Regions from separate parts of the Micromonospora sp. NPDC048898 genome, predicted to be linked through region 1. Evidence: riboswitches for the same ligand, from Rfam matches in the RefSeq annotation. Region 1 holds a riboswitch; the other holds the start of a gene.
The links. Region 1 has a riboswitch for cobalamin ahead of ACGFIQ_RS25610 (prenyltransferase/squalene oxidase repeat-containing protein). Riboswitches for the same ligand answer to the same signal wherever they lie in the genome.
Positions count from the first base shown of each region.

Region 1 (7,126 bases):
TGCGGGTCGACCTGACGACGGTGCACCGCGTGCTGGTGCACCTGACCGAGCTGGGAGAGTTGCACGCGGTGCCGGTCAGCGCAGCGATGACCTACGGGTTCGCCGACCATCCGCAGCACCACGCCGTCTGCACCAACTGCGAACGAATCTGCCACATCGCGCCCGGTGCGGTACTCACTGCGGTGCAGGCGGCCGGCGCGGCCGGTTTCAGCGCCGACCCGGCGGGGCGCTCCAGCGGCGTGGTGGTCTATGGGCGGTGCGACACCTGCTGAGGAGACACGCGTCACGTTGCTTCGCCAGCTGAGCGCAGCAGGTCCCGCACCAGATCGACGACCTGATCCGGCCGTCCCCCGGGCTGGCCGCCCTGGGCGAGGCTGGCACTGCCGCCGCCGCGCCCGCCGAGGGCGGTCTTGACCAGGTGTACCGCCGACGTGCCGCGATCGGCCGCCGCGTCGTTGACCGCCACCACGAGGCGCATCGTGCCGTTCGACGTGGGCGCGACCACCACGACCCCAGGACGGTCTTGCGGTAGTTCATGCCCGATCAGCTCAGCGAGTTGGCGAGGGTCAGCGCCGGCGAGGTCGGTGCTGACCGCGTACGCGGTTCCGGCGATGTCCTCGGCATTGCCGGCCACGGTCCGGGCCTGGGCCTGGGTGAGCTGAAGTTGAAGCTGTTCGGCCCGACGCTCGGCGGCCTTGGCCCGGCTGACCAGTGCAGTGATCCGGTCGGGCAGTTCCTCCCGTGGGGCGCGCAGCTGATCGGCGAGGCCGGTGACCAGATCCCGTTCGCGGGCCAGGTAGCGGAAGGCCTCGATCCCGGTGACGGCCTCGACCCGACGCTGTCCGGCACCGACGGAGGACTCGGAGGTGATGGCGAGCGCGCCGATCTGCGCCGACCGGTCGACGTGGGTGCCGCCGCAGAGCTCCCGGGACCAATCACCTCCGATGTCGACGACGCGGACGGTGTCGTCGTAGGTCTCGCCGAACAGGGCGAGCGCGCCGAGCTGCCGGGCCTCGGGCAGCGGCATGTACCGGGCGTGGACCGGCAGGTCGTCGCGGATTGCCAGGTTGGCGACCTCCTCGACCTCGCTGCGGGTGGCCGGCGAGAGGCCGCTCGGCGCGGAGAAGTCGAGCCGGAGATAGCCGGGCCGGTTGAATGAGCCGGACTGCAGCGCGCTCGGTCCGAGGACGTGCCACAGGGCGGCGTGCACCACGTGGGTGCCGGAGTGGGCCTGCCGGGCGCCGAGTCGCCACTGCGGGTCGACGGCCGCGTGAATCTGGTCGCCGACGGCGAGGGTGCCGGCGGTGATCCGGACCTGATGGACGACGAGGCCCTTGATCGGTCGTTGCACGTCGAGCACCTCGGCGCGCACGTTGTCGCCGGTGAGGACGCCGGCGTCGGCGTGCTGGCCGCCGGACTCGGCGTAGAACGGGGTCCGGTCGAGGAACACCCCGACGATCTCACCCGAATCCGCGACGGGAACCGGCGCGCCGTCACTGTTGAGGAGCCCGAGAACCGTCGAGTCGGTGTCGAGGGTCTGGTACGCCTGCCAGTCCGTCGGCCCGTGCGCGTCGAGCACCGAGCGGTACGCCGACAGGTCGACGTGGCCGGTCTTGCGGGCCTGCGCGTCCGCCTTGGCCCGGGTCCGCTGGTCGGCCATCAGCCGGCGGAACCCCTCGTCGTCGACAGCGAGGCCCTGCTCCGCGGCGATCTCCAAAGTCAGATCGATCGGGAAGCCGTACGTGTCGTGCAACTGGAACGCCTTCGCCCCCGACAACGCCGAACCACCCGCCGTACGGGTCTCCGCGATCGCCGTGTCCAGGATCGTGGTGCCGGCACGCAGGGTGGACAGGAACGCCTCCTCCTCCGCGTACGCGTAGTCCGCGATCCGGTCGAAGTCGGTCGCCAGCTCCGGGTACGACGGCGCCATGCAGTCCCGGGCCACCGGCAGCAACTCGGGCAGCGCCCGCTCCTGCCAGCCCAGCAGCCGGATCGACCGGATCGCCCGCCGCATGATCCGCCGCAGCACGTACCCACGCCCCTCGTTCGACGGGGTCACCCCGTCGCCGATCAGGATCAACGCCGTCCGCACGTGGTCCGCGATCACCCGCAGCCGGACGTCGTCAGGGTGCGACTCGCTGGCCACGTGCCCGGAGTGCGCCCCGTAGCGCTTGCCGGTCAGCTCCGCGGCGCGGGCCAGGATCGGCCGGACCTCGTCGATCTCGTACAGGTTGTCCACACCCTGCAGGATTGACGCCATCCGCTCCAGGCCCATGCCGGTGTCGATGTTCTTCGCCGGCAGGTCGCCCAGGATCGGGTAGTCGTCCTTGGTGGTGCCCGGACCCCGCTCGAACTGCATGAAGACGAGGTTCCAGAACTCCATGTAGCGGTCCTCGTCGACCGCCGGGCCGCCCTCGCGGCCGTACTCCGGGCCGCGGTCGTAGAAGAGCTCGGAGCACGGGCCGCACGGCCCGGGAATGCCCATCGACCAGAAGTTGTCCGCCTTGCCCCGGCGCACGATCCGCTCGGCGGGCACACCCACCGACCGCCAGATCTCGTACGCCTCGTCGTCGTCGAGGTAGATCGTCGGCCAGACGCGCTCCGGGTCCAGGCCGAACCCACCGTCGGCCTGCGACTTGGTGACCAGGTCCCAGGCGAGCGGGATCGCGCCGGCCTTGAAGTAGTCGCCGAAGGAGAAGTTGCCGTTCATCTGGAAGAACGTGCCGTGCCGGCTGGTCTTGCCGACCTCGTCGATGTCCGGTGTGCGGATGCACTTCTGCACGCTGACCGCCCGCTGGTACGCGGGAGTCTGCTGACCCAGGAAGTACGGGACGAACTGCACCATCCCGGCGTTGACGAACAGCAGGTTCGGGTCGCTGATGGCGGGCAGCGGAGCGGACGGCACCACGGTGTGGCCATTCGCCTCGAAGTGCGCGAGGTACCGCCGCTTGATCTCCGCCGTCCGCACCAGAGCACTCCCCTACTGCCATAGTTTTGCAATTGCATACTATGGGCAGCTATGGAGAGGCATGTCGGCACCCCGAGGCCGATCACCCGTTACGGCACCCCGGTCCTGCACCGCCGGTGCGCCCCGGTGACCGTGTTCGACGACGCGCTCGCCGCGCTGGTCGACGACATGTTCGCCAGCATGTACGCCGCCCACGGGGTGGGCCTGGCCGCCAACCAGATCGGCGTCGATGCCCGGATCTTCGTCGTCGATTGCCCCGACGCCACCGACATCCACACCGTCGCCCACGTGATCAACCCGGTGCTGCACCTGCCCGAGCAGCGGGAGCTGGTGATCGACTCCGAGGGCTGCCTGTCCGTGCCGGGGCAACGCGCCGACCTGGCGAGGTCCGCCACCGCCTCCGTCACTGGCGTCGACCTGCACGGTCAGCCGATCCGCCTGGAGGGCACCGGCACCCTCGCCCGGTGCTTCCAGCACGAGGTCGATCACCTCGATGGTCTCGCCTACGTCGACCGGCTGCCCGTCAAACTACGCAAGCAGCTCCTCGCGGCCAGCGCCGAGCACCCCGGCGTCGGCGCCGGCGTCCCCCAGGACACCGACGCGTGACAGTCGTCCTCGGCATCGAAACGTCCTGCGACGAGACCGGCGTCGGCATCGTCGCCGACGGCATCCTGCTCGGCGACGCGCTCGCCACGAGCATGGACGAACACGCCCGCTTCGGCGGCGTCGTCCCCGAGATCGCCGCCCGCGCCCACCTGCACGCCATCACCCCCATGGTCGACCACGCGCTGCACCAGGCCGGAATCGGCTTCGCCGACATCGGCGCGGTCGCCGCCACCGCCGGCCCTGGTCTCGCCACCGCCGTCCAGGTCGGCCTCGCCGCCGGCAAGGCGTACGCGCTGAGCCTCGGCGTCCCCCTCTACGGCGTGCACCACCTCGCCGGTCACGCCGCCGTCGACGTCCTCGAACACGGGCCACTGCCGGCCCGATGCGTCGCACTCATCGTCTCCGGTGGCCACACCAGCCTGCTCCTGATCGGCGACCTCGCCCGCGACCCCGTCGTGCACCTCGGCGACACCGTCGACGACGCCGCCGGCGAGGCATTCGACAAGGTCGCACGGCTGCTCGGCCTGCCCTACCCCGGCGGACCCGTCATCGACCGGATCGCCCGCGACGGCGACCCGAACGCCATAAGGTTTCCCCGCCCGATGACCGGCCCGCAGGACCCGCCCTACCGGTTCTCGTTCTCCGGGCTCAAGACCGCCGTCGCCCGCCACGTCGAGCAGCACACCGGTCCGCTGCCTGTCGCCGACGTCGCCGCCTCGTTCCAGGAGGCCGTCGCCGACACGCTCACCCGCAAGGCCCTCGCCGCCTGCCGCGACCACCAGGTCGACACCTTGCTCCTCGTCGGCGGCGTCGCCGCCAACAGCCGGGTACGCGCCCTCGCCGAACAACGCTGCGCCAACGCCGGCATCCACCTGCGGGTTCCCTCACCGCGGCTCTGCACCGACAACGGCGCCATGATCGCCGCAGTCGGAGACCTCCTCGTCCGCGCCGACGTCCCGCCCGACCGGCTCGATCTCAGCCCCGACCCGTCCGCTGTGCTGCGCGGCGCGCTGCTAGGTGGTCCCGGCGACGGGCGTCAGGCGACCGGTGCGAGTGGCACGTTCGTGTAGATCGTGATGCCCTTGCCAGTCCCCAACCTCTGCCACCCGACAGCGTCATAGAAGGCCGTCGTTCCAGGGATCGTCGGCACGGTGAGCAGCCATGCGGGGCGGTCACCGACCAGAGTGTCGAGTAGCCGCCGACCGAGACCACCGCGGCGGGCATTCGGCGCGACAGCAAGCTCGCCCACCTCGAACCGGCCGGACAACCCGGCGATGGCAGTGGACCCCAGAACCGAGCGCACCTGGCCGTAGGAGCGGTCGCTGGGGAACGGGGTCGGTGTGGTGTAGCCCAACGCGAACCCGGTCACAGTGTTGCCTGCGTGAGCGAGCGCACCAACGAATCCGGGTTTCTCGGTCCAATCGGCGAGCCGATCTGCGAGACCCCAGGCCCGTTCGAGCGGTTCGTTCCACGGCGGCACACAGAAGACCGCCGCGTAGATCGCCATCAGCTCGCCGCTGGCCGCGAGCATAGCCCTGCCGTTGACGAGCCGGACTGTGCTCATACCGCCCGACGGTGCGGAGTGGAGAGGATCTGGACGCTGACCATGCTGCGGTCGATCGACTTCACCAGAGCATCGTGCCGACCATGCACCGTTCTGGCAACGGCGGGCGGCCGGACGACCGGCTGGGATCGAGACGACCGTCGGATCGTAGACATTGACGGTGGCACCACGAGTGGTGACACTGTCCGTCACAACTTCATACCTGTGTGCTGATGGGGGAAGTCCGGTCGAAATCCGGCGCTGGCCCGCAACGGTAGGCGGCGACAGACGTAGTGACGCCGCGAGCCCGAGTACCCGTCCGCACACGTCAGGACCATCCCCCACCCGTCGTGGCCCACGGGTCGGAGCCACCCGACCGGAGTCGGGTCGTCTCGGACCATCGGAGCCCGGAAAGGCGCCGTTTCATGGTCAACCGCCCCCTCCGGCACCGCGCACGCATCCTCGTGACCGCCGCGCTCGCCGCCCTCACGCTGACTCTGACGGTCACACCGTCAGCTGCGTCAGCATCACCGCCGACCCTCAACAAAGCCGACGCCGCGGCCGGGTGGCTCGCCCGCCAGGCAGTAGACGGTGAACGCTTCGAAGTCACCTTCGACGGCGTCGCCTACCCCGACCAAGGACTCACCCTCGACGCGGTGTTCGCCTTCGCCGCAGCGAAGGTGGCCGACACGACTGCGGCCAACGCCGTGTCGTGGCTCGCCCAACCCGCCGTACTCACCGGCTACATCGGAGACGGCACCGAGGCGTACGCGGGCGCGACAGCGAAACTCGCCCTCGGCGCCCAGGTCCGGGGTCTCAACCCGGCGGCGTTCGGCGGAGTCGACCTACTCACCCGCCTCAACGGCCTGCTGACACCATCGGGTCGATACTCCGACCGTTCCGCGTTCGGCGACTACAGCAGCGCGTTCACCCAGTCCTTCGCGGTGCTGGCGTTGGACCGCGCCGGGGGCGCACCACCGGCGGCGGTCACGTTCCTGGCCGCGAGCCGGTGCGCCGACGGCGGTTTCCCGCTGCTCTTCGGGCAGGCGACCTGCGTCAGCGATGTCGACGCGACAGCGATGGCCGTGCAGGCTCTGCTCGCGGCGGACCGGCCACTCGTCGCGGCCTCGGCGGCGCAGTGGCTCGTTTCCGTGCAGAACAGCGACGGCTCGTTCTCCACCAACGGCGTGCCCAACGCGAACAGCACCGGACTCGCCGCCCAGGCGCTGTCCGCCGCCGGGCGATCGCTGCCGTGGCTGCGCGCTCGCCAGCACCTGATCAGCCTGCAGGTGAACTGCACGGGGGCATCCGCCAATCGTGGTGCCATCGCGTACACCTCGGGTGGGTTCGACGCGAGCACCGCTGTTCGGGCGACCGCGCAGGCCGTACCCGGCATGGCGGGCACCGGGTACGCGACCCTGTCGGCCGCCGGCGCCCAGCTGACCGCGCCCGTCCTGGCGTGTGCGCCGTGGTGACCGCCCCGCGGGTGACGGCTCGCCGACGGATCGCGCTACTCCTCGCGGCCGTCGTCGCCGGCGCCGGTCTGGTCGCGGTCGATCCGATCCCGCGCGCTGCACACGCAGCAGCGTGTGCGCCGGGGGCGGGCGTCACTGTGGTGGTCGACCTCACTGCCTTCGGCCTCGGTGTGCAGACCGGCTGCCGGCTCGGGGACCCACCGACCGGCCTCGCCGCGTTGCAGGGGGCCGGCTTCGCCGTCACCGGTACGAAACGGTGGGGGCTGGCCTTCGTCTGCCGCATCAACGGCTACCCCCTCCCCGCCGCCGAACCGTGTGTCAACACGCCACCCGCCAGCGCGTACTGGTCGTACTGGCACGCCGTACCCGGCGGCACCTGGTCCTACAGCACCCTCGGGGCCAGCAGCTACAACCCCGCGCAGGGCACTGTCGAAGGATGGCGCTTCGGCTCCGGGCAGGCTCCGTCTATCTCCCCGCCGTAGCGGGCCTCGGCCGGGAGTCCGGGCACCCGGATTCCCGGCCGGTCCGGTGGCG
Region 1 covers NZ_JBICUF010000011.1:161,573-168,698, reverse strand. The annotation lists gene ACGFIQ_RS25635 (Fur family transcriptional regulator) at 1-272, shown strand, start outside; gene alaS (alanine--tRNA ligase) at 284-2,968, opposite strand; gene def (peptide deformylase) at 3,020-3,574, shown strand; gene tsaD (tRNA (adenosine(37)-N6)-threonylcarbamoyltransferase complex transferase subunit TsaD) at 3,571-4,644, shown strand; gene ACGFIQ_RS25615 (GNAT family N-acetyltransferase) at 4,611-5,138, opposite strand; cobalamin riboswitch at 5,307-5,455, shown strand; gene ACGFIQ_RS25610 (prenyltransferase/squalene oxidase repeat-containing protein) at 5,543-6,592, shown strand; gene ACGFIQ_RS25605 (hypothetical protein) at 6,586-7,074, shown strand.

Region 2 (7,126 bases), on a different contig from region 1:
TGTGGCCGCCAGCTCGAACGCGCCCTTGTAGCCGTGCCGGCGCATCGCCGCGATCCACTTCGGGTTGACCACCCGGGCTCGGAACACCCGCCGGGTCTCCTCGCCCAGCGTGCGGGTGCGCACGTCGTGCGGCATCGCCGAGTCACCCACGTACGCCTGCGGTGACGTCCCGGTGAGGTGGCGGACCATCGCCACCATCCCGCCGTGGTACTGGAAGTAGTCGTCGGAGTCGACGATGTCGTGCTCGCGGGTGTCCTGGTTCTTCACCGCCACCGCGATCCGGGCGAACGAGCGCTCCATGTCGGCGCGCGCCTCCCGCCCGTCCAGGCCCCGGCCGTAGGCGTAGCCGCCCCACACCGCGTACACCTCGGCCAGGTCGGCGTCGCTGCGCCAGGTCCGGGCGTCGATCAGCGGCAGCAGGCCGGCGCCGTACGCCCCGGGCTTGGAGCCGAAGATCCGGGCGGTGGCCCGCCGCTCGTCGCCGTGCTCGGCGAGGTCGGCGGCGACGTGCGCCCGCAGGTAGTTCTCCGCCTCCGGCTCGTCCAGGGCCGCGACCTGCCGCACGGCGTCGTCGAGCAGCGCCACCACGTGCGGGAACGCGTCGCGGAAGAAACCGGAGATGCGCACTGTCACGTCGACGCGGGGCCGGCCCAGCTCGGCGGTCGGCACCACCTCGATGCCGGTGACCCGCCGGGACCGCTCGTCCCACACCGGCCGGCAGCCCAGCAGCGCCAGCACCTCGGCGATGTCGTCGCCCTGGGTGCGCATCGCGCTGGTGCCCCACACGGTCAAACCCACCGAGCGGGGGTACGCCCCGGTGTCGGCGAGGTGCCGGGCCAGCAGCGAGTCGGCGAGGGCCACCCCGACGTCCCAGGCGTTGCGGCTGGGGATGGCCTTCGGGTCGACGGAGTAGAAGTTGCGCCCGGTGGGCAGCACGTTGACCAGGCCCCGGGTCGGTGAGCCGGACGGGCCGGGCGGCACGAACCGGCCGTCGAGCGCGCCGAGGGTGTTGGTCAGCTCGTCGGTGGTCCGGCCGAGCCGGGGCACCAGCTCGGTGGCGGCGAAGTGCAGCACCGCCGCGACGTCCGGGATGGGCTGCCCGGTCACCTCGGCCACCACCGCGTCGACCCCGTCCACGGCCCAGTCCAGGGTCTCCATGCCGAGGACCAACCGTCGGGCCAGGGCCTCGATCAGGTCGATCGCGTCGGCGGCGGTGCCGGCCGGCCCGTCCACCACGTCGGTCAGCGCGGTGGGCAGCGCCAGTCGTTCGCCAGGTGCCGCGAGCAGTTCCTGCTCGTCGAGGGAGTACGCAACGGCGAGCGCCTGCCGCAGGCCGGGCAGGGCGCGGGCGCCGCCCCAGATCTGCGGTGCGCGCAGCACCGCGAGGACCAGGTTGACCCGGGGCTCACCGGTGGGCGCGTCGGCGAGGATGTGCAGCCCGTCGCGGATCTGCACGTCCTTGACCTCGCACAGGTACCCGTCGAGGTGCAGCACGAAGTCGTCGAAGTCGTCCGCGTCGGGCATCGCCTCGGCGTGCAGGTCGTGGTGCAGCTCGGCGGCGCGGACGAGGTCCCAGATCTGCGCCCGCACGGTGGGCACCTTCGCCGGGTCGAGCGCCTGCACCGTCGCGTACTCGTCGAGCAGTTGCTCCAGTTTGGCCAGGTCGCCGTAGGTCTCGGCGCGGGCCATCGGCGGCACCAGGTGGTCGATCACCACGGCGTGCGCCCGCCGCTTGGCCTGGGTGCCCTCGCCGGGGTCGTTGACGATGAACGGGTAGACCAGCGGCAGGTCGGTGAGGACCGCGTCGGGCGCGCAGTCGGCGGCCAGGCCGAGGCCCTTGCCGGGCAGCCACTCCAGGGTGCCGTGCTTGCCCAGGTGCACCACGGCGTCCGCGCCGAAGCCGCCGTCCGCGCTCGGAGCGGCCAACCAGCGGTACGCGGCCAGGTAGTGGTGACTCGGCGGGAGGTCCGGGTCGTGGTAGATGGCGATCGGGTTCTCCCCGAAGCCGCGCGGCGGTTGGATCAGCAACACCACGTTGCCGAAGCGCAGCCCGGCGAGGACGATGTCCCCGCTCTCGGTGTACAGCTCGCCGGGCGGCTCACCCCAGTGCTCCCGCATCCGTTCGCGCAGCTCGGCCGGGATCTGGTCGAACCACCGCCGGTACGTCGACCCCGGTATCCGGGCCTCGGCGGCGGCCAACTGCTCCGGGGTGAGCCACTCCACGTCGTGGCCTCCGGCGGCGATCAGCGCGTGGATCAGCGCGTCACCGTCGTCGGGCACCGGCGCGTCGCCCAGGTGGTAGCCGGCGTCGACCAGCGCCGCGAGCAGCCGGACCGCCGAGACCGGGGTGTCCAGCCCGACGGCGTTGCCGACCCGGGAGTGCTTGGTGGGGTACGAGCTGAGCACCACGGCGATCCGCTTGTCGGCGTTGGGCACGTAGCGCAGCCGGGCGTGGCGCACCGCGATCCCGGCGACCCGGGCGGCCCGCTCGGGGTCGGCGGCGTAGACGGACAGGCCGTCGGCGTCGATCTGCTTGAACGAGAACGGCACGGTGACGATCCGACCGTCGAACTCGGGGATGGCCACCTGCATCGCCGCGTCCAACGGGGACAGCCCGGCGTCGCTGGCCTCCCACTGCGCCCGGGTGCTGGTCAGGCAGAGCGCCTGGATGACCGGCACGTCCAGGGCGGCCAGGGCGCCGACGTCCCAGGCGTCCTCGTCGCCGCCTCCGGAGGCGTCCGCGGCGACCGCACCGCCGGCGGCGAGCACGGTGACCAGCAGCGCGTCGCAGCGGGCGAACAGCCCGAGCGGGCCGGCGCCGGTGGTCAGCCCGCGCAGCGAGCCGCAGAAGATCGGCAGCGGATTGCCGCCGGCTTCGCGGACCGCGTCCGCGAGTACGTCGACGAATCCGGTGTTGCCGGCGAGGGCGTGCGCCCGGTAGAAGACGATCCCCACGGTGGGCCGGTCCGGGTCGGTCGGGTGTTCGCCGTGCACGCCGTACGCCGGGGTGGGTGTGGGCGGGGCGAACCCCTCGCCGGTGAGCAGCACCGTGTCGGAGAGGAACCGGGCCAGTTGCGCCAGGTTGTCCGGCCCGCCCTCGACCAGGTACGACAGCGCCTGGGTGACGACCCCGGACGGCACTGTGGAGATGGCCATCAGCTCCGCGTCGGGCAGCGCCTCGCCGCCGAGCACGACCGTCGGTACCCCGGTGCCGAGCACCGTGGCGAGGCCGTCCGGCCACGCCTGTCGACCGCCGAGCAGGCGTACGACGACGAGGGCGACTCCGTCGAGCAGGGCGGGCACCTCGTCGGCGGTGACCCGGGCGGGGTTGGCGAGCCGGTAGTCGGCGCCGCTGGCGCGGGCGGCCAGCAGGTCGGTGTCGGCGGTGGAGAGCAGCAGGATGCGCACGGCGGGCTCCGGAGAGTGACGCCCTGGCCGCTGCGGGGGCGACCTGGACGAAGCGGGTGGGTGCGGCGTCAGCCGGTACGACGGCGCTGCCGGACTCGTCGACGCGGGCGTCGGAGCCGGTCAGCGGCGGGCGCTCAACTCAGCGGTAGCGGAAGCCAGCGGCCTGGCGTGCGTCGAGGCAACCGGCGCCAGCCGTGCGGGCGCGGCCGGTTCCGGGTGCGGTGTGTCGCCCGCGATGCGGGTCATGACGATGCTCGTCGATGAATGAGACGCCGTGCGTCATCGGGTCCTCCTCGGGTGTCCACGCCCTGGGGTACGTCCCGACGGCCGAAGTATCCTGGCTTCCGGATCGACGCTCTCCCCCGGCCTTCCAGCCGCAGACACACGGCCGTGACTCACGAGGGGGGATCACTCCCCGGTGACAGTGGCGGGACCGCGTCGGAATCGCACCGACTTCCTTCACTGCCGTCAGGCCGCGAATGCTGCCACACCGCCGCGCCGCCGGTCAACGCCGGCCCCGGCGTCGCCCGGCCGCGCTCATCACATTGACCTGGGAAAATATAGGCGCGCGGGGTTGCCTGACCACGAGACGGCGAGCCGGCGCGGCCGGCGAGTCAGTGACAGCCAGCCGAGAAAACGGGCGTGCTACCGCGGATGCGGGGCGTCGACTGTCCGACAATGGTTCATCGAACGCAGCGCGGGCACCTCCGGCCTCTACCCGATATTCGACGAGATGTTCACCTCACTCTGGGAGCGCAGCCGCCAGCTATGACCGACTACGCCCGCCTCCTCCCCCTCGCGCAGGAGGCCGTGGACCTGGCGCACGACCTGATGCGGACGCTCCAGCCCGGTGCGCTGACCTTCAAGGGTGAGCGCGACATGGCTTCCGAGGTGGACTACGCCATCGAGAGGGCGGTCCGCGAGCATCTGGCCGCCAAGGCGCCTGATATCGCTTTCCTCGGCGAGGAGTACGGGAGCAGCGGCGACACCAGCACACTGACCTGGGCACTCGACCCCGTCGACGGCACCGTCAACTTCGTCCACGGCTCACCCCTGTGCGGGATCTCCCTCGGCCTCATCCACGACACAGACGCCGTCCTCGGCGTCATCGACCTGCCGTTCCTCGGCACCCGCTACCACGCCACCAGGGGGCACGGTGCCTACGCCAACAATCGACGCATTCAGGCCAGCCGGGTCACCGACCTCAGGGACGCCGTCGTCGCCATCGGCGACTACGCGGTCGGCACTGGGGCCAGCCGGAAGAACGCCGAACGACTCGCCATCACCGAGCAGCTCACCCGGCACGTCCAACGGATCCGCATGCACGGGTCTGCCGCAATCGACCTCGCCTGGTTGGCTCACGGCAGGATCGACGCGTTCATCATGCTCAGCAACAAGCCCTGGGACACCGTCGCGGGTGTCGTGGTCGCCCGAGAGGCGGGCGCCCTGGTCGTCGACTTCGACGGCACCCCCCACAGCGTGCACTCCGTCGCCACGATCGGTGGCAACGACCTGCTCCTACCGCCCGTCCTCACGCTCGTCCAACGATCACTCGAACGTGCGGCACCCGGCTAGGTTGTGACTCGCGGATCATGAGGGGTCGTAGCCTGCCTCGGTGCTTGTGGCGGTGGCAAGCGGCCCGGTTATCTAGGATCGGTGACCGCCGGAACAGCGTCCGCGAAAGATCTCGGGGGTCGATCACCATCGTCGCCATGCGATTCCACCACCTCGCCGGTCGGGTCTGGCTCTGCCCGGGCGACCCGGACCCGGAGGCGGTCCAGGCCGGTGTCGCAGTCGTCGCCGACGAGCGCGGCAGTGTGCTGATCGACGCCGGGCAGAGCCCCGCGCACGCCCGGGAGATCCAGGCCGCGCTGACGGCCGCCGGGCTACCCCAGCCGCGCTGGCTCGTCTACACCCACCACCACTGGGACCACGTCTGGGGCGCCTGCGCCTGGCCGGGAGTCGAGATCGTCGGGCACGAGACGGCCGTACCGCTGCTGCGCGCCGAGGCCGCCCGCCCGTGGAGCCACCACTATCTGCGCGAGCAGGTACGCGCCGATCCACGCCTCGGCCCGAGCTTCCGGGCTCGGGCGCTCGCGGTGGAATCGTGGGAGGACTTCGCCGTCCTGCCGCCCGCCCGGGTCTTCGCCGACGTGGACGAGCTGCCGGTCGGGGTCGAGCTACGTCACGTCGGCGGCGGCCACGCACCGGACTCGACGGTGGTGCTGGTGCCGGACTCGGGCGTCATGCTGCTGGGCGACTGCTTCTACCCGCCGCCGGCACACCTGCGCCGCCCGGAGGACGGTCCTGACCTGGCTCTGGTCCGGCGTCTGCTCGACGACACCTACGACTGGTACGTCTCCAGCCACGCCGAGCCGATGACACGTGAGCAGACCCGCTCGGCCGTCGACGGCACCTGACCCATGCCCTGTCAGAACGATGAGGCTCCGGCCACGAGCGCCCGCGCCGCATCCGTCCACCAGTAGAGGACCTCCCGGCCCGACCGGCGCTTCTGGAGCAGACCGGCCTCCGTCAGCACCCGCAGGTGACCACCGACGGTACCGAGCGGCAGCCGGGTCGCGGCGACCACGGCCGTGGTGCTGACCGGCTCAGCTGCCTGCACCAGAATCATGCTCCGCGCGTTCCCGAGCAGGCGGCGCAGAGATTCCGGTGTGCGGAGAGCCGCCTCGGCGAAGATTCCCGCCACCGGATAGACGATCCCGAAGCGGTCGGGCAACCTCCAGGAGATCCAGCCTCCCCGGCAGTGGGCCGCGAAGAACGTCAGCGTCCCGCCCCGGACGTCGGACGGTGGGTAGGGCCGCTCCTCGACCTGCAGTCGGCCGTTGCCCAGCCAGCGCATGCCGGGCCGCATGTCGTTGATGACCCCGGACCATCCGTCCCTGCCCAGACGAGAGATCCGGGACACCACGTCGGCCCGCAGCACCGACTGGCGGCGCGGCCAGTCCGCCTCGATCGTGTGGTGCCAGACCCAGCGCACCAGGGCGGCCATCCGGCTCGCTAACCCCGAAACCCGCAGTTCCGGGGCCAGCGGGGAACGTACGTGGGCCAGATCGGCACGGATTCGGTCATCCGGCAGCGACTCCAGCTCCACGAGTTCGTCATCCAGCGTCATGTCCGGGCGGGCGGGCGGCACCGTCAGGAAGTCAGCCATCCAGGAGGCCGATATCGCGTGCGCCAAGAGGACCCTGGTCACCGGGTCCTCGTCGAGACAGCCCTGAAACGCATCGACATGCTGGTCCCGCCAGACCCGATGCCACGGAAGCGGCTGACCTCGGCGCAGGATATTCAGCGCCCCCAACGTCTCGGCGAGCTGCGAAGTGCCGAAACGCGCCTGCGCCATCACTTCGGCGTCGACCAGGAACACCGCCACGTTTCGCCTCCAGCCGAAACTGTAGGGCGGCGCCGCATAGTGTCGCAAGCTCCCGGCCATGCACAGCGACAGCCACCCCGGCGACTCAACGACCGTGAGCGCGCGGAACTTCACGGCGCTGTGGCTCGGTGCCGCGTTCACCAACCTGGCTGACGGCGTCGTCAAGCTGACCCTGCCTCTGCTGGCCGTGTCAATGACGGACTCCCCTGCGCTGGTCGCCGCCGCCACCCTGGCCAACACCCTGCCCTGGTTGCTCTTCTCACTGCCCGCCGGCGCACTCGCCGACCGGGTGGACCGCCGGCGCCTGATCATGACGATGGCCGCCGG
Region 2 covers NZ_JBICUF010000019.1:91,781-98,906, reverse strand. The annotation lists gene cobN (cobaltochelatase subunit CobN) at 1-3,408, opposite strand, end outside; cobalamin riboswitch at 3,739-3,868, opposite strand; gene ACGFIQ_RS32075 (inositol monophosphatase family protein) at 4,177-4,983, shown strand; gene ACGFIQ_RS32070 (MBL fold metallo-hydrolase) at 5,121-5,828, shown strand; gene ACGFIQ_RS32065 (transcriptional regulator) at 5,840-6,799, opposite strand; gene ACGFIQ_RS32060 (MFS transporter) at 6,858-7,126, shown strand, end outside.
Region 2: linked by a shared signal. The riboswitch ahead of cobN (cobaltochelatase subunit CobN) and the one ahead of ACGFIQ_RS25610 (prenyltransferase/squalene oxidase repeat-containing protein) in region 1 are both predicted to bind cobalamin.